Regions from separate parts of the Paenibacillus sp. NPDC056579 genome, predicted to be linked through region 2. Evidence: predicted binding sites of a transcription regulator. Region 2 holds the regulator's gene; each other region holds the start of a gene.
The links. Region 2 encodes Rex, which represses fermentation and respiration genes when NADH is low (regulators of the CRP and FNR family bind a similar motif). Its sites were predicted from a motif close to TTGTGAAATATTTCACAA; they were not measured.
Positions count from the first base shown of each region.

Region 1 (10,176 bases), on a different contig from region 2:
AGCGCAATTGTGCACTTTGCTCATGCACACGATCAGCGGAAAAAATGTCATAAGAACGTGATGCTTCGCACAGCGAAGCGAACGGCGATCCGTTACACTGGACTTAGAAAGCCATTTCTAACTAGGGGTGGAGCGCTGTGATGACTATGAATGTTTTGTTTGCCGGAAAGTTCGAAAAAGAGGATCCGAAACCATGGGACGGTGCTCTGGAGCAGCTGCGCTGCGAGCATCAGCAATTGCGTGAAATCATTCACAATATGGAGCGAAACGCCAGAACGATGCAGCATCAGCGGCAAACGCCGTCCCGCGTGCAACTGATGGCATTGATCAAGGAAACCGAGGAGCTCGTAAGGCAACTGGAACGGCATTCGGAATGGGAAGCGTCGGAATTGTTCCCTATGCTGACCGAGCAGCCCGTCGGAGGGCCGGAGTATGTGACCTCCCTTTGGATGCTGGAGAAGGAGCATCAGCTTGCCGATGTGTTTTTTGCTTCTTTTTACAAGGAGATGCAGGTGATTGAAGATTGCCCGGGCCAGGCGTGCCTGGGTCAGGCGCTGAACCATTTGTACCAGGCATGCCGCGTCGTGCGGGACCATCTGGAGTCGGAGGAAGAGATGCTGCTGCCTTTGCTTGCGACAGGAGAGGGCTGACATTAGCCGCCGCCAAACCGCTAACTAATGGAAAGCTGTCAACCCGGGATGAGGGATGACAGCTTTTTTACTCTGCAAACCAGCGCTATCTTTGACAGGCGTCGACACAGGTCTTCCCGCGTGGGAACGTTCAAGTCCGTCGATGCAATAAGGTGAATCGAGGATTTTTCTGTGCTAAGGGAAGGTGCAGCTACACGGTAACTACCGGCAGCGTAGCTCCTGTTTCCAGCAGCGTCTTCAAATTGCTCATCACCGCAGGCCATCCGTTATTGTACCCTTCGAACGTATCGTCCTTCTCCACGATATCGCTTGGCAGCAGCTTGTCGTGCTTAAGCGTTAATTTGACCGTCGTCCCCATCGGCTTCAGCTCGAAGGTAACCCGTGTCGGCTGCTCACGAACCGTATTGTCGCCTACATAAGTCCATGTAAAAGAAAGAAGGCGGTGCGGTTCGGCCTTCAGCACGGTTCCATAATCGGTGACCTTCCCGTTACGCGAATAAGTGACTGACGAGCCTTCCTGCCAATCGGATTCAATCTTGCTTCCGAAAAAATATTGCTCTGTAAATTCGGTGCTGGTCAAAGCTTCCCACAGCTTCTCCGGTGTCGTTGCGATGTAGGTCACATAAACAAAAGTCGTATCAGACATGGTGGTCCTCCTCCAATTTGCTCTTCAGCTCGCGCAAGGCCTCGACCCGATGACGGTCGTATTTACCGATCCAACGGTCGTATATCTCTCCAATGGGAGCGGCGTTAAGGTAGTGAAGCTTATTTCTGCCGTGCCACTCGACAATGACCAGGCCGGCTTCCTCCAAAAGGAGAAGGTGCTTGGTCACGGACTGACGGGTCATTTCGAGACGATCGCACAGCTCGCTTAACGTTTGCCCGTTTTTCACAAAAAGCTGATCGAGGAGCTGCCTCCTCGTGGAATCGGCAAGTGCCTTGAAAATGTTGTCCATGTCCCTATTATATGCAACCATTTGGCTGCATGTCAAATTGCCACCGGTCATTTGTTCCCGCCGCAGTCCGTCAGAATAAGCCGCTAAGCCTCAGCAATGGCCGGCTTTCCCTGAAGCGCGAGCCATAGGGCCTCCGGGATTCCTTTGTTTATCATGAGCACGAGCGATGTGCTGATTTGAGCAGCCAATCCGTCGGTATTAGCCAAGCTCATTCCCCAGAAAGGCTCATGCTTCAATACGCGGGAGACGAGCTGGCACGCAGAGGCCGGTGTTCCCTCATAGGCCGACCAGAAGTCGCGGAACGTCGCCACATGGTCCGTCTCCTCTTCAACGATAAACACCTCTGTAGCGCGTCTTGCTGCAAGCCGCTCGTTATCCAGCGCCGTACCTTTGTACAAGAGGATCAGAGCCGCAAGCGAAAAGCACAGAAGCGCGGGAGGATATTGATGGCGTTTGCGGAATTCGAGGAGGGAGGGCAGCACGCTTCTCCTGAATTGAGCCACAGCATGGTTTACTAAGCGGTGAAGCTGACGCTGCAATAAGGGGTTGGCCAGACGTTCCGGAACCAGATCCGCGTAGGCTTTCGTAGCTTCCGATGCTGCGAGCTCGGGATCGAGTGACGGGATGATTTCTTCCGAAAGCACTTTATGAACAAAAGCGGCGAGCAGCGAGTCGTCCATCCCCTGCTTCATCGTCTGTTTGCCGCACAAAAACGCCGTCAATGTGAGGATCGTCTGCATCCCGTCCAAAATACGCACCTTGCGGGTATGGTAAGGCGTCAGTTGATTCGTCCATACGGCATTCAAGCCGGCCTGGGCCAGCGGCAGCTCCGCCGGCAGACGGGGGTTGGCCGTCTCAATGATCCATTGATGAAACGGCTCGGCGGTATTGATCAAATGATCGACATACCCTATACGATGGGTCAGCTCCTTGATCTCGTCCTGCGGATAGCCGGTCACGAGGCGGTCGGCAACGGTATTCACAAATTCGTTATGCCCGATCCACCAGACGAATTCCTGCTCCAAATGCCACTTGCGGGCATAGCGCAGCACGGTTTGCTTCAGTACGTCGCCGTTGCGGTCTATTTGCTCGCAGGGCAGGATGACGAACGTTTTGCTCGCCTTGCCGTGATACGTTTTGAAGCGTTTGTATAAAAAGACCGTCAGCTTGGCCGGAAAGCTGCTCGGCGGAAAATCCGTAAAATGATCGTCTTCTGTAAAGACGATTCCCTCAGGGGAAGTGTCCGAAACGATAAAGCGCAAATCCGGGTTAAGCGCACAATGCAAAAAAGCTTTGTAATCGGAGTAAGGATTAATGGCGCGCCGAATCGATCCGATCAGCTCGGCCTCGTCGACGGTCCTCCCATCGCATATACCGCGATGAAGCAGCGTATACATCCCGTTCTGCTCGTTGATTTCATCAGCGGAGCCTTCCGCAAAGGGCTGCACAACCACCGCTTGGCCCCTAAACAGGCCTTGCTCGTTCATATGGTGGAGCATCCAGTCGACAAATCCGCGCAGAAAAACACCGTCTCCAAATTGCAGCACCCGCTCGGGATGCATGGGGGCAGGCTTCTTTTTGCCTTTCATGACACAAACCTCCATTTCAAAAAATGTATTGGCTCCATCTAATTCCGTTTTCACGCTAAGGAGTGTCTCCCAAGGGTAAGGTTAAGTACCTTTCATCTTAAATGCCATCTGATGGAAGCGAAATGATATTGCTCACAGGTCCGCCTCGAATCTTTCTTTTGGCATGGTGAAAGAGGAATGGTTTTTCGTTCTGTGTATGGATATTGCACCGGGCTGAGAAAGAGTTTTAGAAAAGAATATAGTTTGTGATTAATTTCACGTACAAAAACGTTCCCGTAAGCTATACTTGGTTCAAATAGGGGGCTCCCCCCGGGAAACGGAGGAAAACGATATGAAACCGCAAATGCATCAAAATACGTTCACAACGTTAGGCCACCCGTTATACGAGTTCAATGCAGCGGTCCAGCGGCTTCAAGAGGAGCACGTGCTTCTGGACGAAGCCTTAACGGAGCTGTATGCAATGGCCAAAGCGATCGGGCTTGCCGACGATTCGGTGGATTGGGCTCGGGTGCTGCATGTTTTACGTGACAAGACGATCGTGTTTCAACAAGACTTGGACGCGCACGCAAAATGGGAAGCGGAAACGATGTTTCCGATGGCGGCATGGTACTTCGGAGATGAAGCGAACGTGCTGGAATTATACAGCGAGATGGAGCAGGAGCATGTGATAGCCGATCAATTCATAGCGGCTTTCGTGACGAGGGTAGAACGAATCGTGCTGCCTGTCGCTTCACTGGAAGCCAAGGAGCTGGCATCTTATTTGATGCAGGCATGTGCGGTGCTCAAGCATCATTTTCGTCAAGAGGAGGATATGATCGAGGCATTGGCCGACCGTTCGAACCAATACGGCTTCTAAAATACGGAAGCAGACGTGCTGTGGAGGTTGAAGCAACAGGTATCCGAAAGGAGGCGCGCCATGGGATTCGCCAAGCCGGAGCAGATTGCTCTTCGTACTATTCAAGCCGGGATAAAAAAAGCGTACATGCCGCTAAAAACACAGCTTCCGCTTGGTTTCGCCGCCGGGGCGTTCATCGCGCTCGGCTTTCTTCTTGCCATCAGGGTGAGCGGCTCGCTTCCGCCGGACTGGGGAGGCTTGCGCAGTTTAGCCGGAGCGGCAGTTTTTCCTCTCGGCCTTATACTGTGCCTCATCGCAGGAGGAGAGCTGCTCACGGGCAATATGATGGCGGTGCCCTTCGCCTGCTATGCCCGCAAAGTTAGCTATCGCCGCTGGGCGGCCAACTGGGCGATTATCGGCACCGCTAATATGGCCGGTGCGCTGTTCGTCGCCTACGTGTTCGGTCATTTGGCAGGCATGACGGAGCATGGGCCGTATTTGGCGCAAACCGCTGCGCTTGCTCATGCGAAGCTGGAAGAGCCTTTTCTCGTCGCGTTTATCTCCGCGATAGGGTGCAACTGGCTCGTATCACTCGCCGTGTGGATAAACTACGGCGCCGAGGATGGCGCCGGCCGTATCGCCGGCATCTGGTTCCCGACGATGGCTTTTGTCGCTTTGGGCTTCCAGCACATCGTCGCGAACATGTTCCTGATCCCTGCGGCGATTTTTGCCGGTGAGGCGACATGGGCGCAATTTGCCGCGAATGCGGTTCCCGTCTTTCTCGGCAATGCAGTGGGAGGGAGCTTGTTCGTAGCGGGACTATACCGGCTCGCTTATTCGTCGGTAGAAGAAGCGGGCAAAGCCAAGGAAACGTCAGCAAAAGCCAATGAAGCGATATACAGCAAAGCTGCCGGCAGCAATACCGGCACATAGCGATGGGAATCACCTTCGCGAGGGCACAAGGCAAAAGTCTGGGGAAATAGTCAGAGGGAAGCAGCAGGCGGTCTGTGAAGAACAGACGGGCTTGCTGCTTTTGCTTTTTGAACAGCCAGCGGAGTCACCCTTTGCACAGCGTCGAGGGTGCTGCTCATGTTGTGCCAAACCGGCAATGGTAAAGGCTAACCGGAACACGCTCACCGCCGCTAGCTAAAAGCCCCTTCTCTAATTCAAAGGGGCTTTCCTGCGCGTGCACTATTTTTTGACCAATGCCGTTCGATTGAGCAGCCTGAAGTCCGGTTCGATCCAGGGCTTTCCGAGGGCGGATGCCCGGCGCGTCGATAACAGCAACGTCAGCATGACTCCCCCAAGCAGAATGAAGGCAACCTCGAGCGGAGTTTCAATTCGATAGAACAAGCCAAGCGCGATGCAGCTTTTGATGACGAAGCCTTGCAAGAGAAAAACATAGACGGTTCGTTTGCCCCATTCGGTTATCCGGCCCGCTCTCCATGTGATCAAAGCCAGGAAGCATACGGCTGCGGCGCTTTGCAGCAAATACGTGCCTGCACGAAATACACCCGCATACCATTCCGTATGACCAAGAGCACTGTAGCTAGTATTGCCGTACAACCAGCCCGGGTCGATGCGTACGCCCATCCATAATGCTGTGGTCAATGCAGCCAACGCGATAACGGCAAAGGGACGGATGAGGCGGGACAGCGCCGTCCAATCTTTAAACAAACGAATGGAGTACCCAGCCAGGAAAAACGGGAAAAACACAAACGTTCTTGAGATGCTCATCCAGCCGCCGGCATCCGGCCAATAACCGACGGCGATGCCGAGCAGCACGGCCAACACGATCGGATGGGGCAACCGGACGAACAGAAGCAGCAGCAGCCGCCAGAACAAATGGCTCAATACGAACCACAGCATCGAATAGGGGATGAAAAACGAGTGAACGACTCCCGCAGCCCGGAACAACAAGTAATCGGCCGCACTGTACAAGGTTTGAAATAAAATATATTGATAAAGCAAGGTGCTCATGACCTTCAGGCCTTCCGAATCCAGCTTGAACGGCTTGGAGAAATACCCCATCACCAGAACGAATACAGGAATATGGAACGTGTAAATCGCTTCATATCCCGCATTAGCATACAGATTGCCGCCGATCATCGGCTCCAGCAGGTTGGCGGTCACCACCAGCAGTATAAGCACAAATTTGACATTGAGAAAATAGACATTCAGCTCGTGTTTCCGTTCGGTTGCCATCGTGCGTCCCTCCGCCTGTTTTTGTCGCGGATCCGGCTTGTAAGGCCGTTCCTGCTCTCTACAAAAAAAGCTTACATTCGAAGTCAGATCACTGCAGTGACGCAGGTCACGGTCAAATGCTGAAGTTTCCATTGGATGTTACCGGACAAATGGCTTATAATGAAATCAATTTCCGCAATCGGGCCGAAAGAACGTAAGCTCGGCGCCAATTATTGAACAAGCCGTGAGGAGAGTGCAGCAAGTGACGGTAGCGATCATTTTGGGCATCATAACCCTTATCATCATATTGGGATTGACGTTTTGGATTACGAAAAAAGCTTATTCCCGCAAATGGGACGAAGAGGATTGACCGGTACGGTTAATTCATCGAGGACACTTGCCTGTGACCAGGCAGGTGTTTTTTTATCCCACAATAGAATGGATAAGATTCCGAGTTAACCCGATGTAAGTTCTATATAAGCGATAAAACTTACCCTGCTAGCGAAGCGGGCTTTGTTAAGCAGGACTTTAAGGTTGTTTAGCCTCGAAGTGCTTCGATAGGAGGCTTTCTCATAGGCTGAATCTGGCAAACATCAGCAGGCTGTGATGAATCGCACATACATTTCCTGTATTTGGCATTACTCTAGAGGCAAGCAGCAGCTGACGAAGAGGAGGGCTCAAGGTTGCAGGGTGATATTGCAGGAGGCGGAGCTGCTGGTAAGCAATAAGCAATAAGCAGTGGCCGACTGTGATAAATGTTATATCGAATAGTTTGTGAAAAAAGTAACATAGTAGTATCCGAAGCAAAGCACCTATTCGAATGGAGGCTGGGACAATGGCTGTAAAAGAGAAGCAGAATGCAGCGGGAGAAACTCCGGAAGCGCACGATGAAGTGAATCGGTTGGCGGAGAAGGCGAAGAAGGCGCTGCAAGCGTTCATGCAGTTAAATCAGGAGCAGGTAGACCATATCGTGCAGCAGATGGCGTTGGCCGGTCTGGACCGGCATATGGCTCTTGCGAAGCTGGCTGTGGAAGAGACCGGGCGAGGCGTATACGAGGATAAAATGACGAAAAATTTGTTCGCATCCGAGTACGTATATCACAGCATCAAATACGACAAAACGGTCGGCGTTATCGAAGACAATGTCTATGAAAGCTATCAAAAGGTGGCGGAGCCCGTAGGCATTATCGCCGGGGTCACTCCGGTAACGAATCCTACTTCCACCACGATGTTCAAAGCGTTGATTGCGATGAAAACCCGCAACCCGATTATTTTTGCCTTTCACCCGTCCGCCCAACGCTGCAGCGAAGCGGCGGCAAGAACGGTGATGGAGGCTGCCGTCAAGGCAGGCGCTCCGGAAGGCTGCATTCAATGGATCGAGCATCCTTCTCTAGCAGCGACGAACCAGCTGATGAACCATCCCGACGTAGCTCTTGTTTTGGCGACTGGCGGTGCCTCCATGGTTGCGGCTGCGTACAGTACCGGCAAGCCCGCCTTGGGTGTCGGACCCGGCAACGTTCCCTGCTTTATCGAGAAAACGGCCGATTTGCAGCAAGCCGTCACCGATTTGATTTTGTCCAAAACGTTCGACAACGGCATGATCTGCGCGTCCGAGCAGTCGGTCATAATCGAGGAGCCGGTCTTTGCGCAGGTGAAGCAGCTGATGAGCGAGAAGGGCTGCTATTTCCTGAACAAGGAGGAGACGGAGGCGGTTTCGAAGCTGGTCATTCATCCCGAGAAATGCGCCGTCAACGCCGTCATTGTAGGACAGTCCGCCGTCAAGATCGCCGATATGGCCGGTATCCGGGTTCCTGCCGGAACGAAGGTACTGGTCGCGGAGCTTGCCGGGGTCGGCGACGCTTATCCATTATCCGCCGAGAAGCTGAGTCCGGTGCTTGCCTGCTACAAGGTGAAGAATCCTGCCCAAGGCATCGCTCGGGCAACGGAGGTTGTCGCTTATGGCGGGATGGGGCACTCCTCGGTCATCCATTCCAAGGATGAACGGGTGATTGCGGACTTTGCAGCCGCGTTAAAGACCGGCCGGGTCATCGTCAACGCTCCTTCGACTCATGGAGCCATCGGAGACATTTACAATACGAACCTTCCGTCTCTGACTCTGGGATGCGGCTCTTACGGTCATAATTCTACGACCTCGAACGTGACGGCCGTCCATCTGCTGAACATCAAGCGGGTCGCATACCGGACCGTCAACATGCAGTGGTTTAAAATACCGCCTAAAGTGTATTTCGAAAAAGGCGCTACGCAGTACATTCAAAAAATGCCGGACATTTCCCGCGTCCTTATTGTAACCGACCCGATGATGGTCAAGCTGGGCTATGTAGAGCGGGTGGAGTATTACCTGCGCAAACGGCAGACGCCAGTCTATATCGAAGTGTTCTCCGATGTGGAGCCCGATCCGTCCGTCGAGACGGTGGAACGCGGCACCCGGCTTATGGAAGCTTTTCAGCCGGACTGCATCATTGCTCTTGGCGGAGGCTCTCCGATGGATGCCGCGAAAGCGATGTGGCTGTTCTACGAATACCCGGATACCAGCTTCCAATCGTTGAAGCAAAAGTTTTTGGACATCCGCAAACGGGTGTACAAATACCCGCGTCTTGGACGCAAAGCCAAGTTCGTGGCTATCCCTACAACGTCGGGGACAGGCTCGGAAGTAACCTCTTTCACGGTTATTACCGATAAGCGGGAGGGCAATACGAAATATCCGTTGGCCGATTACGAGCTTACGCCGGATGTAGCGATCATCGACCCGGATTACGTATACAGCCTGCCGCAGACAGCGGTAGCGGATACGGGCATGGACGTGCTGACGCATGCGATAGAAGCCTACGTATCGGTTATGGCCAACGACTACACGGACGGCTTGGCGATCAAAGCGATTCAGCTTGTGTTCCAGTACCTTGAATGGTCGTACTCCACTGGAGACGAGCTGGCCAGGGAAAAAATTCACAATGCCTCGACAATTGCCGGCATGGCGTTCGCAAATGCGTTCCTTGGAATTAACCACAGCCTCGCGCACAAGTGGGGCGGCGAATTCCATACGGCTCACGGACGTACCAATGCAATCCTTATGCCTCACGTCATCCGCTACAACGCGCAAATGCCTACCAAGTTCGCGTCGTTTCCGAAGTACGGCCATTTTATCGCCGATCAGCGCTACGCGGAAATCGCCCGCATCCTCGGCCTGCCGGCTCGGACGACGGAAGAAGGCGTCGAAAGCTTGATCGCCGCGGTGCGCAAGCTGAATCAGTCGCTCGGCATCCCGGCGTCGTTCTCCGAGCTCGGCATCGATCCGCAGCGGTTCGAGGCTCGCGTCGACGAGCTGGCCGACCGGGCCTTCGAGGATCAATGCACGACAGCCAATCCGCGGATGCCGCTCGTGACGGAGCTTGCGGAGCTGTACCGCAAAGCGTTTTACGGAAAGTTCGAATAATGCTTGCTTAAGCTGCAGCTAAGTGCACGCTTCGAGCTGCGCCTCTCATCGCCGCTACCCGCGTTCGGATTCGTGAGCGTTGGAAATCATACGATGCGGTAACGATTCATGGTGCGGCGATGAGGATTTATTTTATAGGTATTCATTGTACTTGGTGCAAGCCGGCTAAGGCCGGATTCAGGTTCTACGACGATTTATTTTGGCGAGGAGGTCATGCGAAATGGCAGTAAAAGAATCGGATTTGGGCAGCAGCATGCAGCGAGAGGACGCATATAGAGGGTTTCAAGGCGGCAAATGGCAGAAGCATATTGACGTCAATGATTTTATCAACCGGAATTTGACTTCGTACAGCGGGAACGAATCGTTCCTTGCGGGTCCGACGGAAGCGACCAACGCATTATGGCAGCAAATCCGCGAGCTTATGAAGCAGGAAACCCGCAATGGCGGCGTGCTTGATGTCGATGTGAACACGGTGTCCACCATCACCTCCCACGCGCCCGGTTATATCGAT
Region 1 is NZ_JBHTVD010000018.1:71,248-81,423, forward strand. Features, by position in the region: gene ACFQ88_RS37410 (hemerythrin domain-containing protein) at 141-650, shown strand; gene ACFQ88_RS37415 (SRPBCC family protein) at 841-1,296, opposite strand; gene ACFQ88_RS37420 (ArsR/SmtB family transcription factor) at 1,289-1,657, opposite strand; gene ACFQ88_RS37425 (tagaturonate reductase) at 1,690-3,249, opposite strand; gene ACFQ88_RS37430 (hemerythrin domain-containing protein) at 3,527-4,051, shown strand; gene ACFQ88_RS37435 (formate/nitrite transporter family protein) at 4,112-4,963, shown strand; gene ACFQ88_RS37440 (acyltransferase family protein) at 5,222-6,235, opposite strand; gene adhE (bifunctional acetaldehyde-CoA/alcohol dehydrogenase) at 7,050-9,665, shown strand; gene pflB (formate C-acetyltransferase) at 9,886-10,176, shown strand, end outside.
Region 1: a site for Rex is predicted at 3,439-3,456, ahead of ACFQ88_RS37430 (hemerythrin domain-containing protein). Genes of this name have one in related genera too.

Region 2 (10,176 bases):
ACCATTTGACGATCTATGATCCCAAGATTCGTCAAACCGGAATCCATCATCGTGCGCACCATATTCAACGACTGTTCGAAGTCATTACGGGAGCCTGTGCTGCGTCCGCCGTAGAACATTTCTTCGGCTACTGCTCCGCCCAAGGCGATAACGATTTGATCCTCGATCTGCTCTTTCGTATACAAATACTGATCCTGCTGCGGATTATGACGCACATAGCCGAGCGCCTTGCCGCGCGGGCTAAGCGCAACCTGAGACACGGAGCCGGGACGTACCGCCTCAGCTGCAATCGCGTGGCCCAGCTCGTGCAATGCGACGCGGTCGCGTTCTTCTTTCGTCGATTCACGGTCCGTTCTTTCGCCGATCATGACTTTGTCCACAGCTTGGGACAAATGACGCTGCTCGATCAGCTCGCTATCTTCACGCATAGCATAAATCGCCGCTTCGTTCATCACGCTCTCCAGCTGCGCGCCGGAGAAGTGGAACGTTTCCTCTGCAATGCTCTCCAGATTGACATTCTCGGCAAGAGGCTTGTTTCTGCCGTGCAAATTCAGGATGTGCAGTCTGCCTTTCTTATCAGGCAAATCCACTTCGATATGACGGTCGAAACGTCCCGGACGAAGCAATGCGCTGTCCAGCATTTCCTTGCGGTTCGTCGCGGCCATAATCAGCACGCGGGGACTTTCCGTCGTGTGGATGCCGTCCATCTCGGTCAGCAGCTGGTTCAGCGTCTGATCGTATTCGCGGTGCTGTCCGCCATCGCGCTTACCGCCGATGACGTCGATCTCGTCTATAAAGACGATCGCGCTGTCTTTATTTTCTTTCACGGCACGGCTGCGCGCTTCCTTGAACAAATCGCGGATGCGGCTCGCACCGACACCGACGTACATTTCGACAAACTCACTGCCGGATGCGGCGATAAATACCGAATTCGTATAATGCGCCGCAGCTTTGGCCAGCAGCGTTTTCCCGGTGCCCGGAGGCCCTTCAAGCAAGATGCCCTTCAAAGGACGAATGCCCAGCTTGCGGATTTCTTCGTGCTTAATAAGAAAATCAAGCGCTTCTTTCAGCTCCGTCTTCGCCCGCTGCTGTCCGCCGATATCGTCGAACGTCATATAGGACGGTGCCTGCTGTCTTTTCGACTTGCCGCCCGAGCCTCCAAAGCCCGCGCTGGCGCTGCGCATTTGATTCATATAGAACAGCGAACCCAAAATAATGGCCATAAACACCAGCGGAATGGCGTTTACTCCTATGAAAAAGAGGAATATTATTAAGACCGGAATAAATCCGATGGCAATTTCTTTATAGATCTTACTCATTAGGCCACACCCCCATTTTCTCAGGCGTGCGAGGAAGCATCACATATTTGCTTTTGTCACCGTCCGTCAACGTAATGAAGACGAATTTATCATCCATTTCCGTCGCCACTTTCATATCCGATGCATTCTTGACACGGGATTGCAGGGTAGTCGGGATTTGAGCGTAATGTCTCGTTTCCATGGCCTGAGCCACATCGAACAAAGCCGAAGACCACCATTGCTCCATCTCCGGGGTCGTATCGTTCACGACTTTAAGCTTCAGCTCTTTTTTGCCAAGGAAAGCAGTGCTTTCGTTTTGAATTTTCGCATAGGTTTCGCGCAAGCTTGTTCCCGGTTGAAGCTTCAATTCCACTACAGCCTCATTATTCGTAATACGCGTATTGACCAAGTCCACTCCTGGCGTTTTCGCAACGATACTTTCCAACGGATTCTCCATAGCATAGCTTTGATATGCAAACCAGCCGCCAAACAAGACGGATGCCGAAATAACTACACTTACAAGTACAGGTAAGAGACGCAACTTCATAAGCCGACGTCCCCCTTTCTATTTAGTATATCGATTAATATATCACCGCAAGCATATTAAGAGTATATCACATCATAAATCAAAAGTACTGATGCAATGTGTGGCAATGAAGCCATTTCCCTAACAGAACAATAAAAAAACGAAGCTTATGCCGGAACCCACAAGCTCGCAGGAACCGACATTGGCTTCGCTATTCATTGAATGCTCAGACGATAAGTGTCCAACCATGCACCGTCTTTAAAACTATAATAATCGTAATAAAAGCGCTCGCTGCCTGTTTCATCGGCCGGCAGCTTGTAGAAAGCCTCCCAGACCAAATTTCCGTTGAGCACGCCGGGCATCGTCCGCAGTACGTCCGCCGTCGGCTGCTTTGTCTGCAGTACCGAGAGAACCTGCTCTTCCGTAACTCCATCGCTTTGCATTTGAGTGAAAATCTCGTCTTCCCCAACCCATACGATCAGCTTTTGCGCAATTTTATCTTCACCGCGGATGACGGTATACGCTTTGTCTCCTACGAACCGCTCTACTTTGTCCGCTTTCGTCAAAATCGTTTTTTCATAGGCGGTTTGTACCGCGCTCCGCTGGATTTTCCATTCGTCCTCCTGGACGGCGTTAATAAAGCGCAAGCCAAAAAACAAAAGAAGAGCAGCTGCAGCGACCGCTGCAACCGCTATTTTGATTTTCATGGTGAAACTAACCTCCTATGAGTAATCATCCGTTTACTCGCTAGTCAGCCGTTCGAAGCAGCGCTGAGCTTCAAATAGCACCTTTTCTTCATCCAAAGTGAGGCATTCGCCGTCTTTCACAATTCTTGCTCCGTCTACCCACACATCCGTAACGTCTTTCGCCGACGCGGAATAAACGACGTGGGAGATGAAATTCGTTTTCGGGAAGAAATGCGGCTGGTCTATATCAAGTGCGATGAAGTCGGCCTTCATTCCCGCTTCCAGAGCTCCTACATCATCAAGCCAGATTGACTTGGCTCCTTCCAATGTGCCCATGCGCAATGCCGCTTCGGCAGGAACGGCCACAGGATCTCCAGTAACGGCTTTATGAATCAAAGCAGCCAAGCGCACTTCTTCGAACATATCCAGGTTGTTGTTGCTCGCCGCGCCGTCCGTACCCAAGGATACTTTCACCCCGTTGTTCAGCAATTCCGGCACTCTTGCAATTCCGCTTGCAAGCTTCAAGTTGCTGCCCGGATTATGCGAGACTCTAACGTCATATTTCTTCAATACTTGAATTTCTTCATCCGTCAAATGCACCCCGTGGGCAATTAAGGTTGGTCTTGCGAATACACCGAGCTTCTCCAAATGAGCAACCGGTCTTGCGCCATAGGAATCTACATTATCTTGTACTTCTCTCGCCGTTTCGGACATATGCGTATGAATAGGAAGATCCAGATCATGAGCTGCTTGTACAATACGTTCGATATAATCCGGAGGGCATGTATAGGGAGCGTGAGGCGACATCATCGTCGTAATGCGACCTCCCGCTTTTCCGTGCCAATCCTTCGCGAATTGGATCGCTTCTTTCAGCTTCGCGTCCTGTACCTCCGGAGGGCATAGACCGATTACGCCGCGAGTCAGGCATGCGCGCATACCGCTTTGTTCCACGGCTTGCGCCACTTCATTCATATGGTCGTACATATCGACGAACGTGGTAGTACCGCCTTTGATCATTTCCAGGATCGACAGCTGGGTTCCCCATTGCACATCGTGTGCGGTGAATTTGCCTTCCATCGGCCACATCTTCTCTTGCAGCCACACCTGCAGGGCAAGATCGTCACCATATCCGCGAAGGAGTGACATCGCTGCATGGCAGTGCGTATTCACCAGACCGGGCATGTACAATTTGTTGTTCCCGTTGATTTGCTCATCATAATGATCCAAAGGAAGCGGCGCTTCTTTACCTATATATGTAATTACATTTCCTTCAATCACCATACACCCGTGGACTACCGGATTATCGTGATTCCATGTTATGAAAATCCCATTTGTAATAATCGTTTTTTTCATCATCACCTAGTCCTTCCCATGTTCAATAGCATCAATCTCCACTGTACAACTTCAATCCGTCAAAATCAAGTAAGGAATGCTGGCCCAGTCCCAATTGGGGAGCATAATTTGAACATTGATGAACATCTCCCGAAATGGACAAACTATGATTGCATTCCATCAGTATCATGTGTTATTTTTATTTTTGTGTTAATTTTAACGCTATTTTTCTACATAATCTGCGTTAATCAGCGTTTTTATATTGAGATATTATTAAGGAGGCCGTTTCATGCTTTTTGCCAAAAAGAACGACACCGACTTTTTGCTCCTGTTAATCAAAGCGTCGGAGAACACGCTGCACGCGGCACAAACGTTCCGCAACGCCGTTATGGGGGATCAGCCGCCGGCTGCATTTTACCCTCAGCTGAAGGATTTGGAAAATAAAGGCGACCAAATCACGCACCAAATCTTTAAAGGCCTTAACAAAGTGTTCATAACTCCTTTGGATCGGGAAGACATTATGGAGCTGGCCTCCAAAGTAGATGATGTGATCGACGGTATCGAGGCGACTATCGCACGTTTCGATTACCTGAATATCAGCACAAGCGATAATTACATGAGAGAATTTTCCGCCGTATTGGTCGATAGCTGTCAGCACATTCTGGACGCATTCAAATTGTTGTCCAAAAAGAAATATATGCAAATTACCGAACACACCGTTCAGATCAACAGCCTGGAGAACGAGGCGGACCGTCTCATGCGCGAAGGCATTCGAGAAATTTTCTTGAATCCGAAGGATCCGTATCATGATTTTAAACTGAAGGAATTGTATGAGCGACTCGAACAAACTACGGATGCCTGTGAAGACGTAGCGAATATTTTGGAGAGCGTCGTCCTGCGATATTCGTAAGGTCTTTCATAATCGGTAGGAGGTAAACATGCTAACCTTTTTAATAATCATCGTTGCTCTGGCGCTTCTGTTTGACTTTATTAACGGATTTCATGACACGGCGAATGCTATAGCAACTTCTATTTCAACCCGGGCGCTCTCTCCCAAGTTCGCGGTCTTTTATGCAGCGATATTGAACTTTATTGGAGCGATCTTCTCGTCGGAGGTGGCCAAGACGGTCGGAGGAAAGGTTGCGAACCCTGCGACGGTCGAGAACGGCGTACTTGTTGTTATTGCGGCATTGCTAACTGCTATTATATGGAATCTAGTCACATGGTATTTCGGCATTCCATCCTCCTCCTCGCATACGCTGATCGGCTCGCTGGCCGGCGCGGTTATTGCTGGCGCTGGGGTAGCCTCCGTCAACTGGAGCGGCTTCAAGGAAATCATCATCATTCTGATTTTATCGCCCATCGTTGCATTTGCTACGGGGATTATTGTTATGTGGATTATTCGCCGAATTATTTTCATGAGCGGCAATCATTCCAGATCGAAGCTGAACCGGATGTTCCGTTTCTTTCAAATTTTCTCCGCAGGGCTGCTGTCTTTGTCACACGGCGGGAACGATGCTCAGAAAGCGATGGGAATCATTGTCTTCGGTATGGTTGCTTTAGGTCATCACGACTCACTGGATGTTCCGTTATGGGTCAAGCTGTCGGCTGCTACCGCAATGGGCTTGGGTACTTCGATCGGCGGATGGAAAATTATTAAAACGGTAAGTAAAAACCTGATCAAGATCGAGCCGATCAACGGATTTGCTTCCGACTTAAATTCTTCCATCATTATCCAAACATCGACGGCCATGGGGATGCCTCTTTCCACCACTCATGTTATCTCCTCTTCCATCATCGGTACGGGTGCTGTCATGAGGTTCCATGATGTGAAATGGGCTACGGTTACCAAAATGGTCATGACCTGGATTATTACGATCCCAATCAGTATGGCTCTGGCCTATATCATTTACAAAATCATCTTCCTACTGTCTGCATAAGTAAGGACGCACAAAAAAGCCTACATCGAATGTAGGCTTTTTTCATGTTCTCAATTTCCCATTAATCCAAGTAGTATGCCAAGCTTTGCAGCTCGGTGGTGAAATCGGCGTGATGGACACGAATTTCGTTCGGGACCTTGATGATAATAGGTGCAAAATTCAGTATCGCTTCAACGCCTGCTTCCACAAACTGGTTGGCTACGTTCTGCGCTTCGGCCGCCGGTACGGTTATAATGCCGATTCGGACATGCAGAGCTTCGATCGTTTCCTTCAGCTCGCCCATCGGCTTCACATGAAGATTATTGATGGACTCCCCGATTTTCGAGGCATGGGCGTCGAACACGGCCACAATTTTCATATTATCCTTCAAATAAGCGTTGTAATTGCATAAGGCGCGCCCAAGATTCCCCGCTCCGACCAATGCAACAGGAATGACTTTATCCAGCTTCAGAATTTGCCGTATTTTCTCTATCAGATAATCGACGTCGTAGCCGATTCCCTTTTTTCCGAACTCTCCGAAATAGGCTAGATCCTTGCGAATTTGCGCCGGATTCAAATCAAGCTTTTGACCCAGATCCTGTGAAGAAACGGTGCTGACATTTTTCTTGCTCAGTTCGTTCAAAAATCGAAGATAGACGGGCAGCCGCCGAACGACCGCCTCTGATATTTTTATTGTTTTCATGTACCGCTTTCCCCCATCCACTGCTTAATTCTCGGAACCAACTGATTGGTCGGCATGTGCTCGATCTTGGGGCCGGGCAGCGAGTACAAAAAGTACTTCCCGTACGTCGTATCAATGACCCTGGTATCATAAATGATGACGATACCTTTATCGTTTGCGGTGCGTACGAGCCTTCCGAATCCTTGCTTGAAACGAATGACCGCTTGCGGAACCGACAGCTTCATAAACGCGTTTTGGTTCAGCTTTTTTAACTTCTCCGTCTTGGCTTCCACCAGAGGATGATTCGGCGGCTGAAATGGCAGCCGGACAATAGCCAGACAGGTCAGCGCATCTCCGGGAATGTCGACCCCTTCCCAAAAGCTGCTTGTGCCAAGCAGCACGCTTGCCGGGCTGCTCTGGAACATCCGCGTCAATTTGCTGCGGTTGCTGCTGTCTACCCCCTGCCCCAGCACCTGAATGCCGAACGGGCTTAGAACCTCCTTCAGCGAAGTATGAACCAGCTTCAGCATCCGGTTGGAAGTAAACAGCACCAGCATCCGGCCCTTCGTCTCCAAGGCCACTTCCGCAAGCGACTGCGTCAAATGATCGAGAAATTGCTGCTCGCCGGAATTTCCTCTAATGCTCGGAAAGTCTCTCGGTATCACAACCAGCGCTTGCTGACGGTAATTGAATGGCGACGGCAATTGAACCGTTTTCAGTTTGGCGGGTTCATCCTTGCTCTCGAGCCCCAGCTGTTCGCAGGTATAATCGAACGATTTGCCCACGGATAATGTAGCCGAAGTCATGACCACGCTGTCCTTGACATCGAAAAAATGCTGCTGAAGCATCGGGCTTACGTCGATAGGCACGCAAACCAATTGAAGCGACTTGGCTTTATTGAATTGGCCGCCTTCGAGCCAGTACACATAATTATCATCCGGCATGGTCATGAAGAAATGAAGATTGTCCCTCTGACGCGACAGCTCCTTCACCGTACCGCTAAGGTCGGTCACCATGCCTTGCAGATCCAGCTCTTCCTGCACTTCTTTCAGTTCGCTGACCATTTTGTCCATCTTCTTCAGCACTTCATTCGTTACGAGGTGAATATTCTCCTCCAGAACAAGCAGCTTCTCCCATACGGCCGGCGTATCGTCTTTCTTGACCCTGAAAACTAGCTGGCCACCTTCGGTTTGCGAAGGGTCCGACCGGCTAGCCAACAGCTGATACAACGCTTCCGCCAGCTCATCCCACTGCTCCTTGACCTGAACCAGCTTCGGCGCAACCGCATCGATCGTATCGCACCACGCTTGAGCCCGCTCCGATTCGTTTCTTTGCAGGCGCGCTTTCAACGAAGGAAGCTGGCCGCTTCTCGCGTCTTTATAAAGCCACCATAGCGTGTTAATAAAGGTGCCATAGTACATCTCGATGCCTAAATGCTTGCTCGCCACCTCTTCGAAATGATGAGCTTCATCGATGACCAAATGTTTATAAGTCGGCAGCAGGCGGTTCTCCGCCTTCGTATCCGTAAACAACATAGAGTGGTTAGTAATGACCACGTCCGCTATGTTGGACTCATGGCGGGCGCGATGGTAGAAGCACTTTTTGAACCAGGGACAAGCCCTATTCAGACAGGAGTCGGAATCGCTCGCCACCGAATGCCAGAACTGCGCACCCCGGTTAGCGGCAAAATGCAGCTCTTCTTCATCTCCGCTTTTCGTTTCGCTCAGCCAAACCAGCATCTGGCCGGCCGTGATCCGGTCTTCCTTGCCGTTCTCGAAATCCTGCATATTCAATTTATGCTCGAATTTACGCAAGCACAAATAATGGCTTCTTCCTTTCAGCACGGACGCCTGGAATCCTACGGGAAACAAGCTGTGAAGCAGAGGAATATCCCGCTCGCGAATTTGCTCCTGCAGGTTGATCGTATGGGTGCTGACCAGTACCTTCTTATCCTGCTTCAGCCCGTAATACAACGATGGGATCAAATAGCCCAGCGATTTACCCGTACCGGTTCCCGCTTCAACCATCAAGTGTAGTCCTTGCTGAAATGCCGATTCCACTTCCTCAAGCATCCGCACTTGAGCTTCCCGGTCCTCATATGAGGCGAACCGCTGCTTCATCTGTTCCTTCAACTGCTCATAGAAGTCCGAAAAGCTATCGGGAAGCTTCGATACATCCGTATCCTCCCTAACCGGCTCTTCGTCTCCCCAATCGTCTACATTGATTGCGAACTGGCGGAAATAACGTCCTGTCTCCGTATCAACGGTGGTAAACATTTCCTTGTACGTTTTCATCTCTTGAACAAACCAGCCGAAATCGGACGTTACTCCATCGAACAGGATAGACAAGCGCTGAATGGTCAATAGCGGCAGACTTTGAAATTTCTGCAGACAGCGCAGCCAAATTTCAGCGGTTACTTCCGCATCGCTATCCGCCTGATGAGGCCTCTCGTGCTCGATCCCGAAGGCAAGACAAACCATGCTCAGCTGCAAGCTCGTTAATGAAGGGAACAATACCCGCAGCGCATCCATCGTGTCCAGCACCCGGCCGTCGAACGGAAAATAGCCGTTTTCATCAAGCGCTCTCTGCAGAAAGCTCAAATCAAAAGCGATATTGTGTCCGACCAGAACGCAATCCTGCAGAAGTGGAACCATTTCCGCTACTACCGCATCAAGCTCGGGAGCTTCGCGAACCATCTCGTCGTCAATGCCGGTTAGCGTTGTGATAGAAGAAGGTATACCTATCCCGGGATTTACCAGAGAAGTATACCTGTCCGTGATGATATCGTCTTGTATGATGACGAGGCCAACCTGTATAATGCGATCCGCAGGCTGGCTCCCGGTCGTTTCAAAATCCAATACCGCGAATTTCATTCCTTTTATGTCAATCCCTTCATTCCCACTCTCTTCTTAGCATACCAATACTGCAGGGAAAAGGGAATAGTAAACTTCATCCTATGGGAGCCGGTTCGGCTGCTGATGAAATTGAAGCTGGCCTTTTTTTTCTGCGCAAAGCCCCATTTCCATCAACGGCTGAACGCTCGTCGGATCCGTTTGGAAAGCAAGATTGAAATACTCGAAGGCTTTGTCCATGTTGCTGTGGTGAGCTTGAATGCAGCCCATAGCGTTGTACGAAATAGCTCTCATCTGGTTGTTCTCGGTTAATTGAGATAAAAAATGAAAATGACTGTAGCTCTCCGCGATGTCTCCTTTGCGCAAATAACTCATGGCCAAGTACATCCGAGCCAATGTAAAATCCGGCTGCTTATGCACCATCTCGGAAAACTCGCGGATCGCTTCGTCAAACATCAGGAGCTTATAATATCCTTGGCCTTTGGAAAAAGCGTCGGAGCGCTTGCCGACCATTTCGGGATCCGTATAATCATTGGTAAGTGGTGCTGGATGATGCTGCTGGTGAAAAGCGGCAAGCTTTTCTTCGAATAATAGCCATTCTTCAATAAACGTATCGCTCATCGCTTTCAATGCTTTCAGCTTCTCCTGAAGCTGCTTCTTTCTGACGCCTGTCGCCGTTGCATATTGGGAAGTCACTTCATCAAGCATTTCGTTCATGGAGGCAAATAAATGTTTGAACATGTAGGCATCCCACCTTAGCTGAGCATACCCTCATTTTTCGCCCCCACACGGCTTTTCATTCGTTACATGACGGTGGAATGAATTTCTTCCTTCAATACGCTGATAACTTTATTATTTTCACCCATTATGGCAACTTGCGG
Region 2 is NZ_JBHTVD010000001.1:134,744-144,919, reverse strand. Features, by position in the region: gene ACFQ88_RS00805 (AAA family ATPase) at 1-1,319, opposite strand, end outside; gene ACFQ88_RS00800 (hypothetical protein) at 1,312-1,845, opposite strand; gene ACFQ88_RS00795 (cell wall elongation regulator TseB-like domain-containing protein) at 2,040-2,531, opposite strand; gene ACFQ88_RS00790 (amidohydrolase) at 2,565-3,863, opposite strand; gene ACFQ88_RS00785 (DUF47 domain-containing protein) at 4,132-4,752, shown strand; gene ACFQ88_RS00780 (inorganic phosphate transporter) at 4,781-5,782, shown strand; gene ACFQ88_RS00775 (redox-sensing transcriptional repressor Rex) at 5,844-6,464, opposite strand; gene dinG (ATP-dependent DNA helicase DinG) at 6,461-9,316, opposite strand; gene ACFQ88_RS00765 (tetratricopeptide repeat protein) at 9,398-10,036, opposite strand; gene panD (aspartate 1-decarboxylase) at 10,099-10,176, opposite strand, start outside.

Region 3 (10,176 bases), on a different contig from region 2:
GGTTTCCAGAGTATTGAACGATGACCGGACATTGATCGTGACGGAAGAAACGAGAAGAAATATAATAGCTATCGCCCGGGAGCATCACTATGTGAAGAAAGAAAGAAAAAGCTCGAAACAAAACAAGAAGAAAACGGCTCCAGATAAGGTCGCCGTACTTATATGCCATATTGAAGATGAGGGGAATAATCTATTCTTTATCTCGATCAGACACGGAATTGAGAAGGAATGCAAGGAACTGGGACTAGTCCCTGTCATTTATAGCATTAACACGCTGTCTCAGCAAGAAATTGACGAGCAATTTCTCGGGATCGTGGTTGTAGGGAAAGTCCATCCAAGCACAGTGGAGAATGTCAATAAAGGCTCCGATCATATTGTCTATGTCGGATATTCTCCAGACGAGCAGGCTTACGACTCCGTTATAGTAGATTTGGAGAAAGCGATGGAGTCCGTGCTGGAGCACTTGCTTATCCATAAGTATGAGAACATCGGCTTCATCGGCGGATATTCGAAAGAGTATTTGAACGGGAACGATACGATCGAAACGGATGATAAAAGGTATATTTCGTATAAACGGAGAATGCAAGATTTGGGACGGTTCCGCGAATCGGATGTATATCTTGGCGAATATACGATGTCGGAAGGATATCGATTGATGAAAAGCGCCATTGCATCGGGACATTTGCCGGAAGCCTTTGTAGTAGCGTGTGACCCGATGGCGGTAGGAGCGCTCAAAGCACTTCAGGATGAAGGTATTAGCGTCCCGAATCAGGTTGCCTTAGTATCGTTTGACGATACGGAAATGGCCCAATTTGCAAGCTGTCCGTTGAGCTCGGTCAAGATCTATTCGGAGGAAATGGGACGGGCAGGGGTACAGCTGCTAATGAGCAGAATGAAAGGCAGAGAAATCCCTTATAAAATCATGATTCCTACCGAATTGACCATCAGAAACAGCTGTGGAACGAACAAGGAATCACACTGATCAATCATGCATTCAGAAACGCTGGGAACTGAGAGACTTGTGAGGCTGCCGTTAGAAGAAAGCGGACCTTGCGGGTCTTTTTGTTTTGTTTACCGGTAAATTTACCGAAAATTAATATATTATTATCACAATTTTACTTGAATTATTTACTAAATTGTAGTTAAATTACGGTGAGCAATGAAACTAATACTTAGGAGGTTGATCGATGAATAAATCGGATATTACTAAAAAGTTAATCGAAAGAAAACGGGTCAAGGATGTGCTAATCGCCGTCCACCGCGGCTGTGGCGGGGGAAACATTATCGAGAATACGATTTCCGCCTTCGAAATCGCCTTGAAATATGGTGGAGATATTATCGAGGTGGACGTTGCAAAATCGACGGACGGCAAGCTGTACACCATTCATGAAGGGCAAGAAGAACGGCTCTTTTTTAGTAAAGATAATGTTCAAACACTGTCTTCTCGAGAGATCGAGAGCTTGAGCTATCGTAACGGCAACTCATTTAAAGTCAAGCAAAAGGTGGAAGAGCTGGAAGCTGTTCTGCAGCACTTTCAAGGGGATACCTTGATCAACCTGGATCGAGCGTGGGATTTCTGGGATGACGTATTTGAGCTCGTTAGACAACGCTCGATGTTCGATCAAATCATAGTGAAGAGTCCTGTAAAGGAAACGTATTTGGATGTGCTCGAGCAATACGATGTGCCGGTGATGTATATTCCGATAGTAAAAAACGCACGGGAATTGAACCAAGTGCTTGCAAGAAACATTAATACGGTAGGGGTAGAAGTTATCATAAGCTCGGAACAAAGCGATTTCTATAACCTGGAAATCATCAAGGACTTAAAGAAGAGAAGCTTGCTCGTCTGGCTGAACGCCATCCGTTTGAACGATTCGACGGTTCTAACATTGGGAAGTGACGACGATACCGCTTTATTGGTCAACGAAGATGAAGGATGGGGCAGGATTCTGGATATGGGCGCAGACATTATTCAGACGGACTGGCCATTGCACTTGGCAACTTATTTGCAAAAGAGAAGATTGCGGACTACTTCATAATAATAATGGGTACATATCGTTCGGATATTTAGTAAAGTTTGTATGGAGAAGGAGAATCGGATATGCGCAAATTTGGAATTATTCTGCTTTCCAGCATATTAACCTTATCTATGATTGCCGGTTGTAGTCAGGGGCATCAGGCTGCCGAGAACCAATCGGATTCCAGCAAGTCGGAGGCAGGGGGAAAGGAAGCCGCCAAGGGGAAGGAAGAACCGGTGACCTTAAATCTGTTTGCAGGCCAGGATCTTTCCGACGAGCTGTGGAACTTGCTGCTGCATGAGCCGCTGAAGAAAAAGTACCCTTACATTACGGTCAATATTGTCAAAAAAGGCAAAGGGATTCAAGATTTGGTGGCCGGCGGAGCCAGCTTTGACCTTTACACCGAGTTTCAAGGCTACTTGGGCAACCTGATGCAAGTCGGTTTAGTCGAAGACATTACACCGTATGCGAAGGCAAATAATATCGATCTGAACCGGTTCGACCCGCTCTACATCAATGCTCTTAAAGAATATTCCGAGAAGGGAGAAGTATATGGGCTGCCATATTACAGGCAAGCCAACGCGCTGTATTACAACAAGGATATTTTCGATAAGTTCGGCGTTCCCTACCCTAAAGACGGAATGACCTGGGAAGAGACGATTGAATTGGCAAAGAAAGTAACCAGACAGGACGGTGGCATTCAATATTACGGCCTGGATCCGGAGCATGCGACTCGTTTGGCATTCCCGTTATCCCTAGTCATTTTGAACGGTAGGACGAATAAAGCGGAAGTCAACAACGATCAGTGGCGCAGAGTATTTCAAGTCGCGCAAGGCATGTATTCGATACCGGGGAACATTCCCAAGAAAACAACGGATCTGAACGGCGGGGGGATCGTCCGGTTCATGAAGGAGCGGAATATCGCCATGCTGGCCACGATCAACATTATCGACCGGTTGAAGGATGCGACGAATGAAGGACTCAACTGGGACATGGTGCAGTATCCTAGCTACAGCGGAATGCCGAATGTATACGGTATGGTTGACTTCGCAGTGATCGGAGCGACCAAAACAAGCAAGCATAAAGACGCGGCAATGAAAGTTATCGAGGTGTTTACCTCCGATGAAGTCCAATTGCTTGCTTCCCGGCAAAGACCCGTCCCCAGTCCGCTCATAAATCCGGAGATGCAGAAGCAGTTCGCTGCAGATATTCCGTATGCCCAAGGGAAAAATATTCCGGCGTTTTTCAAAAGCACGCCTGCTCCAGCACCTCGTTTCAGCGATTATTACACTACGGCAAGAGATATTCTGAACAAATATTACGACGACTTCGTACTCGGCAAGAAGGACATGAACACAGCGCTTAGGGAAGCCGAAGAAGAACTCAACCAGAAAATATCCGAGCTTACCAAAAAGTAATAGAACTCTGGAACAATGGAGGTAATCCTCATGCTGGATAAAGAACAAGAATCTACTCGAATCAGCCGGAGAAAGCTGCTCTCCTCCATAGGAAAGATCGGAGCGGTCGGGGTCGCTATGACCATGGGAGGTAACGCTATTTATTCAAGCACACCTGGCATCGTGTCCGCGTCCGTTACTAAATCCGTGTATGGAGGCGGCAAAGACAGCGATCCGGGCACGGGTCATTATTATGACGTGACTCATTATGGTGCGGCAGGAGACGGTGTCCAGGATGATACGAAGGCATTTGAGACCGTGCTGCAGGAAATTAAGGTTAATGGCTTCGGCACTTGTTATATCCCGGCAGGCTCCTATATTATTACGCGTCCTTTGCAGCTATATAAAAATACGACCATCCTGATGGACGATCACGCTATACTTAAAAAAATGGGCATTCCGAATAGCAACCTGAAGCTGTTCGTCAACGGACAACTGGGCAATGCCAATTATGCATCAGGCTACGGCGGAGAAGGCAATATTACCGTCATCGGAGGAACTATCGATTTGTGTGCAGATGTGAATTTGCCTTCCGATCCAAGCAGAGGATTCATGGCGTTTGCCATCGGCCACGCTGACGGCATTCACATCGAACGGGTCCGATTTGTTAACGGGCATAACGGTCATATCATAGAGTTTAACTCCAGTAAAAATGTAACATTGCTCCATTGCAGGTTCGAAAATCAAATCATTACAACATCCGGAATGTTTGAAATGGTACAGATCGATTTCGCATCCAAGGAATCATTCCCTAGCTTCGGGGCCTATGACGATACGCCTTGCCAGAACGTATTAATAGAAGGCTGTACCTTTGCGAACGGACACCGCGGCGTTGGCGCTCACGGCTCTAAATACAACAGCGAGGGAAAGCAAGTGTTTCATGAAAATATCCGCATCGTCAATAACCACTTTGCCGACCTAGCGGATGTCGCTATTAGACCGGAGAGCTTTTATAATTCCGTCGTATCGGGCAATACGATATCGAATGTCGGAGGCCACGGGATCCCGATCTATTCGTGCAAGAATACGATCGTATCCAACAATGTGCTGCGCGGGACAGGATTCCACGGAATCGTTATTGCGACGGCGAGCGATATTACGGACCCGCCCGCTAACATTACCGTCTCGAACAATGTAATAACGGATATCGCGAATACAGCACTGCGTATCATCAAGGGGCAGGATATTTTTCTTGCGGACAATACGGTGTTCAATGTAAAAAGGGAAGGTATTTATTCAAGTACTGTGACGCGTCTCACCGCAAAAAACAATATATTACGGGGAGTTTCTCAGCAGGGGAACGGTCTCTACAGCGGCATTCATCTGGATGGCTGCAGCGAATCGAATCTTAGTTCCAATATCGTCAACAATGGCGGCTTCAGCAGCAATTATAGCTATTTGGTACTGATCAAACCCAGCAGCAGCGGAACCGTGATAAGCGGTAACTTCGGCTTACCCGGATCGAACGGTTCCATTATGGATGATGGGGCCGGAACGTTGGTGTCTGCCAATCCTTCGGAGCAATTCCTGACAGGGGTATTAAATGTGAGCAGCGGAACGATTGATCTGAACGAAGACATACGGAATTTTAAGTCGGTCATTATTGCTACCGGCGCAGTGTCGACGGGGAATTTACGGCATGAAACGGCGCGGGGCTGGTCCACGTCCGGCTTTCGGCCGGGTACGGATTTTATTAACGTGGCTACGGCCAATGGAAGCTTAGTGGCCTCCATCGTTAATGAGACCAGGCTTCAGCTAATAAGCACAAGCGATCCTGTTAGGTACGTTATAGGTATCAAGGGATAGGCTCCATCATCCAAAGAGAAAGGCGGATAAGAAATCCCCCCGTTCCGGTGTTCCTTGCCGGGAGCGGGGGGATTTCGTCTACATTTTAGTGTAGGGAAAGCATAGCCTCCATGTCCTCTTGCGCATTGCCGATCAGCTTCAAGCCGAATTTCTCGACCAGCACGTTCATGACGCCTTCGCTAACGAACTCCGGCGGCTTCGGACCGATACGGATATCCCGGATTCCGAGACTGAACAAGCCAAGCAGGATGGCAACAGCCTTCTGCTCGAACCACGATAGAACGATACTTACAGGCAGCTCGTTCACATCGCATTCGAAGGCTTCGGCTAACGCCAGAGCAATTTTGACCGTGGAGCCGGAGTTGTTGCATTGGCCCAAATCGATGTATCTAGGAATAGCTGTGCCTGCTACGGTGCCATAATCCACATCGTTAAAGCGGAACTTCCCGCAGGAGGTGGTCAGGATGACGGTATCGTTCGGAAGCGAAGTCGCAAGCTCGCGGTAGTAGTCGCCGCCTTTGCCCGGCGCATCACAACCAGCAATGACGAAGAAACGCTTGATTTGTCCGGCTTTCACCGCTTGAATGATTTCCGGCGCAAGTCCAATGACGGTCTCGTGGTGATAACCGGTTGTCAGAACCTGCTCAGAGTCGATATTCGCCTCCGGCAGCTCGAGCGCTCGTTCAATCAGTGGGGAGAAATCCTCGCCAACGATTTTCGTAACATTCTCCAGTCCCGCTACCTCGTAAGAGAAGAAACGGTCCGCATACGTTCCCTTGATCGGCATAACACAGTTCGTCGTCGCCAGAATCGCCCCCGGGAACTGCTCGAATAACCGTCGCTGGTCGTACCAGGCTTTTCCGATGTTTCCTTTTAAGTGGCTGTATTGCTTTAGCTTAGGATACCCGTGGGCCGGGAGCATTTCGGAGTGGGTATAAATATGGATGCCTTTGCCTTCCGTCTGCTTCAGCAGCTCTTCCAGCGCATACAGGTTATGTCCAGTCACAACGATGCATTTGCCCTCGATTTTATTCTGCGGCACGGTAACCGGCTGAGGAATTCCGAAGTGCGTCGTATGCACACGGTCGAGAACATCCATAATCCGCACGGCGGCATTGCCTACCTTCATAGCCATATCCAGATGCTCCTGGAGATTGAAGTTGGAGTTGGTTAAGGTCATATAAAGCGCTTCGTGCGTTATTTTATCGACTTCCGGGTCCGTATAACCAAGCTGTCTCGCGTGGGTCGCATAAGCGGCAATTCCTTTGAGCGCAAAAATGATCGTATCCTGCAGGCTTGCAATCGTTTCATCCTTGCCGCATACCCCGATGACTTTACAGCCGCCGTTCGGCGTTTGTTCACATTGGTAACAAAACATGTGGCATCCTCCGTTCGATTAATAGCTATGTTCGCTTGCAACAATAGCTTAACAGAGGCGGGAGGAGTCTTATGTGATAGTAATCACAAGGATTCTGGAGAAATGGTGAACAATGTGATAAACGTTATTCCGTACCGTCTTAAAGCACGGATTCTTTCTCCGCTTTTTTGAGGCCTTTAAAAACGAGCTCGTACGAATGATCGATCATACTGAATAGCTCCGGTTCCTCAATGGAGCCGTCAATGACGATCGTATTCCAATGGCTCTTATTCAAATGATAGCCGGGGGTTACGGCAGGGTACTGTTGCCGTAAGTTTTCCGCTATAAACGGGTCGCACTTCAAGCTGATGTTCGGCTGCCGGTTTCGTTCGGATAGGAAAGCAAAGATTTTGGAGGCGACCCGAATCACCATCACATCATCGCCGAATGGGTAGTCCTGGCTGCTTCCTTTTTTAGATAAACAATAGCGTGTCAACGATTCGATGCTCATTCTTATTCCTCCGTCTCCCGTTAGGCCTTATTAATGACAATGGATACTTTATAGTTCACGTAGCGTGTTAAATCGTTTAGAAATTTGTCGAGCTCCTCGTTGGAAGGGAACTTGCACTCCATGAGATAGCAGCCGTCACCGCTGATTTTATAATTATTGATGATATAAGAGTGCTGCGTTTCCACAAAGGACAGGAACGGCTGATGATCGAAGCTCTTCGTAAACACCGTAATAAACGCTTGAACGGCGTAACCAGACTTTCTGTTATTTAACCGAACGGTATAGCCTTCAATGACGCCTTCTTCCTCTAGCCTCAATACCCGGTTCGCCGCTGCTTGTCCGGTCAGATGTACCTTCTCGCCCAGCTTCTTCATCGAAATCCTGCCATCCTTGGCCAGCTCTTCCAGTATGCGTTTGTCCGTAGAATCCAGCATGTATAACAACCTCTTTCAAAAATCAAGTATTTCCGGCCATATTCGTGATTTACAATATGTATGGTTTCCAACCTCAATGTTAACCTAAAAGGGAGAAATATTAAAGGGAGGGGCTTGGCTATGAAAATTACACAAATCCGAAATGCAACGATCGTATTGGAGTATGGAGGTAATACATTTTTGATTGATCCTTACTTGGCGCCGAAGGGAGCCTATCCGCCTGTGGTGAATACGGCGAATCCTGTCAATAACCCGACAGCCGAGCTTCCGGTTGCTGTGGAGGACATTGTTACCGCGGATGCGGTCATCGTTACGCACCTGCACCCTGATCATTTCGATGCGGAGGCGATCCGTGCGATTCCGAAAGACGCCAACATGATCGCACAGTCGGATGAAGATGCCGAAGTCATCAGGAAGCACGGATTTAATAGCGTTCAAGCAATCGAACGGATCGGCCATATAGGCGAAGTCCGATTGAGCCGGACGAGAGGGCAGCATGGAACAGGCGAAATCGGCAAATTGATGGGGAACGTCTCCGGCGTAGTCTTTGAGCATCCGGAGGAGAAGACGCTATACATTGCCGGCGATACGATATGGTGCAGCGAGGTGGAGGACGCGATCCGAATTCATCGCCCTGATGTCATTATCGTCAATGGCGGCTCGGCACAGTTCCTGCATGGAGACCCGATTACGATGGGCAAGGACGACATTTACCGGACGCATTTGGCGGCTCCGCAGTCGGCAATCATCGTCTCCCATATGGAGTCCGTCAATCATTGCTTTCTATCCAGACGCGAGCTGAAGAGCTTTATTGAAGAGAAGGACCTAACGGGACATATCACAGTACCGGATGATGGCGAATCGATGGTCTTATAAGAAGCACGAATGGAAATCGTAGATTCCTATCGTGATACGGACACGTTGCCGCAGAAAGGAATGAAGCTCAAGTGACGGAAAACTCCCGTGCAGAGCAAGGCGGCTCCCCTAACGGGCTGCGCTTTGCAGCGGCGCTGGTTGCGTTATGGCTGCTGTGGGGTTCGGTCTTCCTCGCGCTGAAGATCATCATAACGGAAATTCCGCCGTATTTGACCGGCTTTCGCTTTATTTTGTGCGGAGCGGCCTTGCTGCTATGGTGCTTGTGGCGCATGCCCGCTGCGTCTCGTCCGACGGGGAAGCAGTGGGGGAACGCGTCTCTTGTCGGAGTGCTGCTTATCGCCGGCGGTCAAGGCATGGTTATCACGGCTCAGCCATATTTATCCTCGGCGTTGGCCGGTTTGCTGGCATCGACGATGCCGCTGTGGGCAGCGTTGCTGGATTGGGCCATCTTCCGCAGCCGTCCGAATGCTTGGGCCACACTTGGATTGATGCTGGGGTTTGTCGGCTTAGCTGTTCTAATTGCTCCCAACGGGCAAGACGGGTTGAGCCTTATTGGAGTCGGAGCGATACTGGCCGCTTCCTTCCTGAACGCGAGCGGAACCATTGCTATGCGTAGAACCGCACAGCCCGGAGTGATGTTCAGCACCGCTATTCAAATGCTTATAGGCGGCATCCTCATTATGATGGTAAGCCTCTCCAGAGGAGAATGGGCTCAGCTCCGCATCTCTTCGTTAACGGGAACGACGCTGCTTGCGATGATCTATCTTCTCTTCGTGACCATGACCGGATTTCTTCTGTACTCATGGCTGCAGCGGGCGAGTACTGCGGCTTCGCTGCCGAACACCGTCGCTTACGTCAGCCCGGTCGTCGCAGTCGTGCTTGGCTGGGCCGTGCTTGATGAGCCGCTGACACTTCGGATGGCTGGCGCCATCGTCATTATTTTGGCCGGCGTCTTCTTCATTGTACTTTCAGCAGGAAAGAAGAGCGGCCGTACGCCGGTTGGCGGATGTAGTAACAGCGCCTAATTTTCAAAAAAACAGTTTACCAATCTGCCGTTATCTGATATTATAATCGCAACACATGCAAATGCTATGAAGAGACGAGTAAATAAATACATTCTTTCGCAGAGAGCTCCGGCTGCTGAAAAGGAGCAAAGGATTATTTATTGAAGAAAGACTCTGAGCAGCGCATCGGAACCTTACACGGGGGATGATGCGACAGGAGCTCCTGTTACAGAGCTAGAGTATAATCATGACTATGTGATGACGTACTTGAAGAGGCACATACGGCGACGTATTTGCGAATCTGGGGTGGTACCACGAGCATACAAATCTCGTCCTCAAGACTATGGTCTTGGGGGTGGGATTTTTTTAGTTTCATGTAACAAACCAAAGCACATCCAACATGTAATATAGGGTAGGCAAAATCACAAAATTATTATGCAAGATCACTCATAATGTCATCATGAAAGGATATGAATAGGAATGTCGCAAAAATTGAAAGTCGGTATTGTGGGCGGAACCGGTATGGTCGGCCAAAGATTCGTTCAGCTGTTGGATCAGCATCCATGGTTTCAAGTAACAGCCATTGCAGCGAGTGCCAGCTCGGCAGGCAAGACTTATGAAGAGTCCGTACAAAACAGATGGAAGCTGTCCGATCCGATTCCTGAAGATGTGAAGCGCATCGTCGTTCAGGATGCTTCGAAGGTGGAAGAGGT
Region 3 is NZ_JBHTVD010000004.1:49,877-60,052, forward strand. Features, by position in the region: gene ACFQ88_RS17360 (LacI family DNA-binding transcriptional regulator) at 1-982, shown strand, start outside; gene ACFQ88_RS17365 (glycerophosphodiester phosphodiesterase family protein) at 1,188-2,039, shown strand; gene ACFQ88_RS17370 (ABC transporter substrate-binding protein) at 2,102-3,436, shown strand; gene ACFQ88_RS17375 (right-handed parallel beta-helix repeat-containing protein) at 3,467-5,281, shown strand; gene hcp (hydroxylamine reductase) at 5,367-6,659, opposite strand; gene ACFQ88_RS17385 (MmcQ/YjbR family DNA-binding protein) at 6,799-7,149, opposite strand; gene ACFQ88_RS17390 (Lrp/AsnC family transcriptional regulator) at 7,170-7,583, opposite strand; gene ACFQ88_RS17395 (MBL fold metallo-hydrolase) at 7,704-8,459, shown strand; gene ACFQ88_RS17400 (EamA family transporter) at 8,531-9,484, shown strand; T-box leader at 9,542-9,803, shown strand; gene asd (aspartate-semialdehyde dehydrogenase) at 9,944-10,176, shown strand, end outside.
Region 3: a site for Rex is predicted at 6,731-6,748, ahead of hcp (hydroxylamine reductase). Genes of this name have one in related genera too.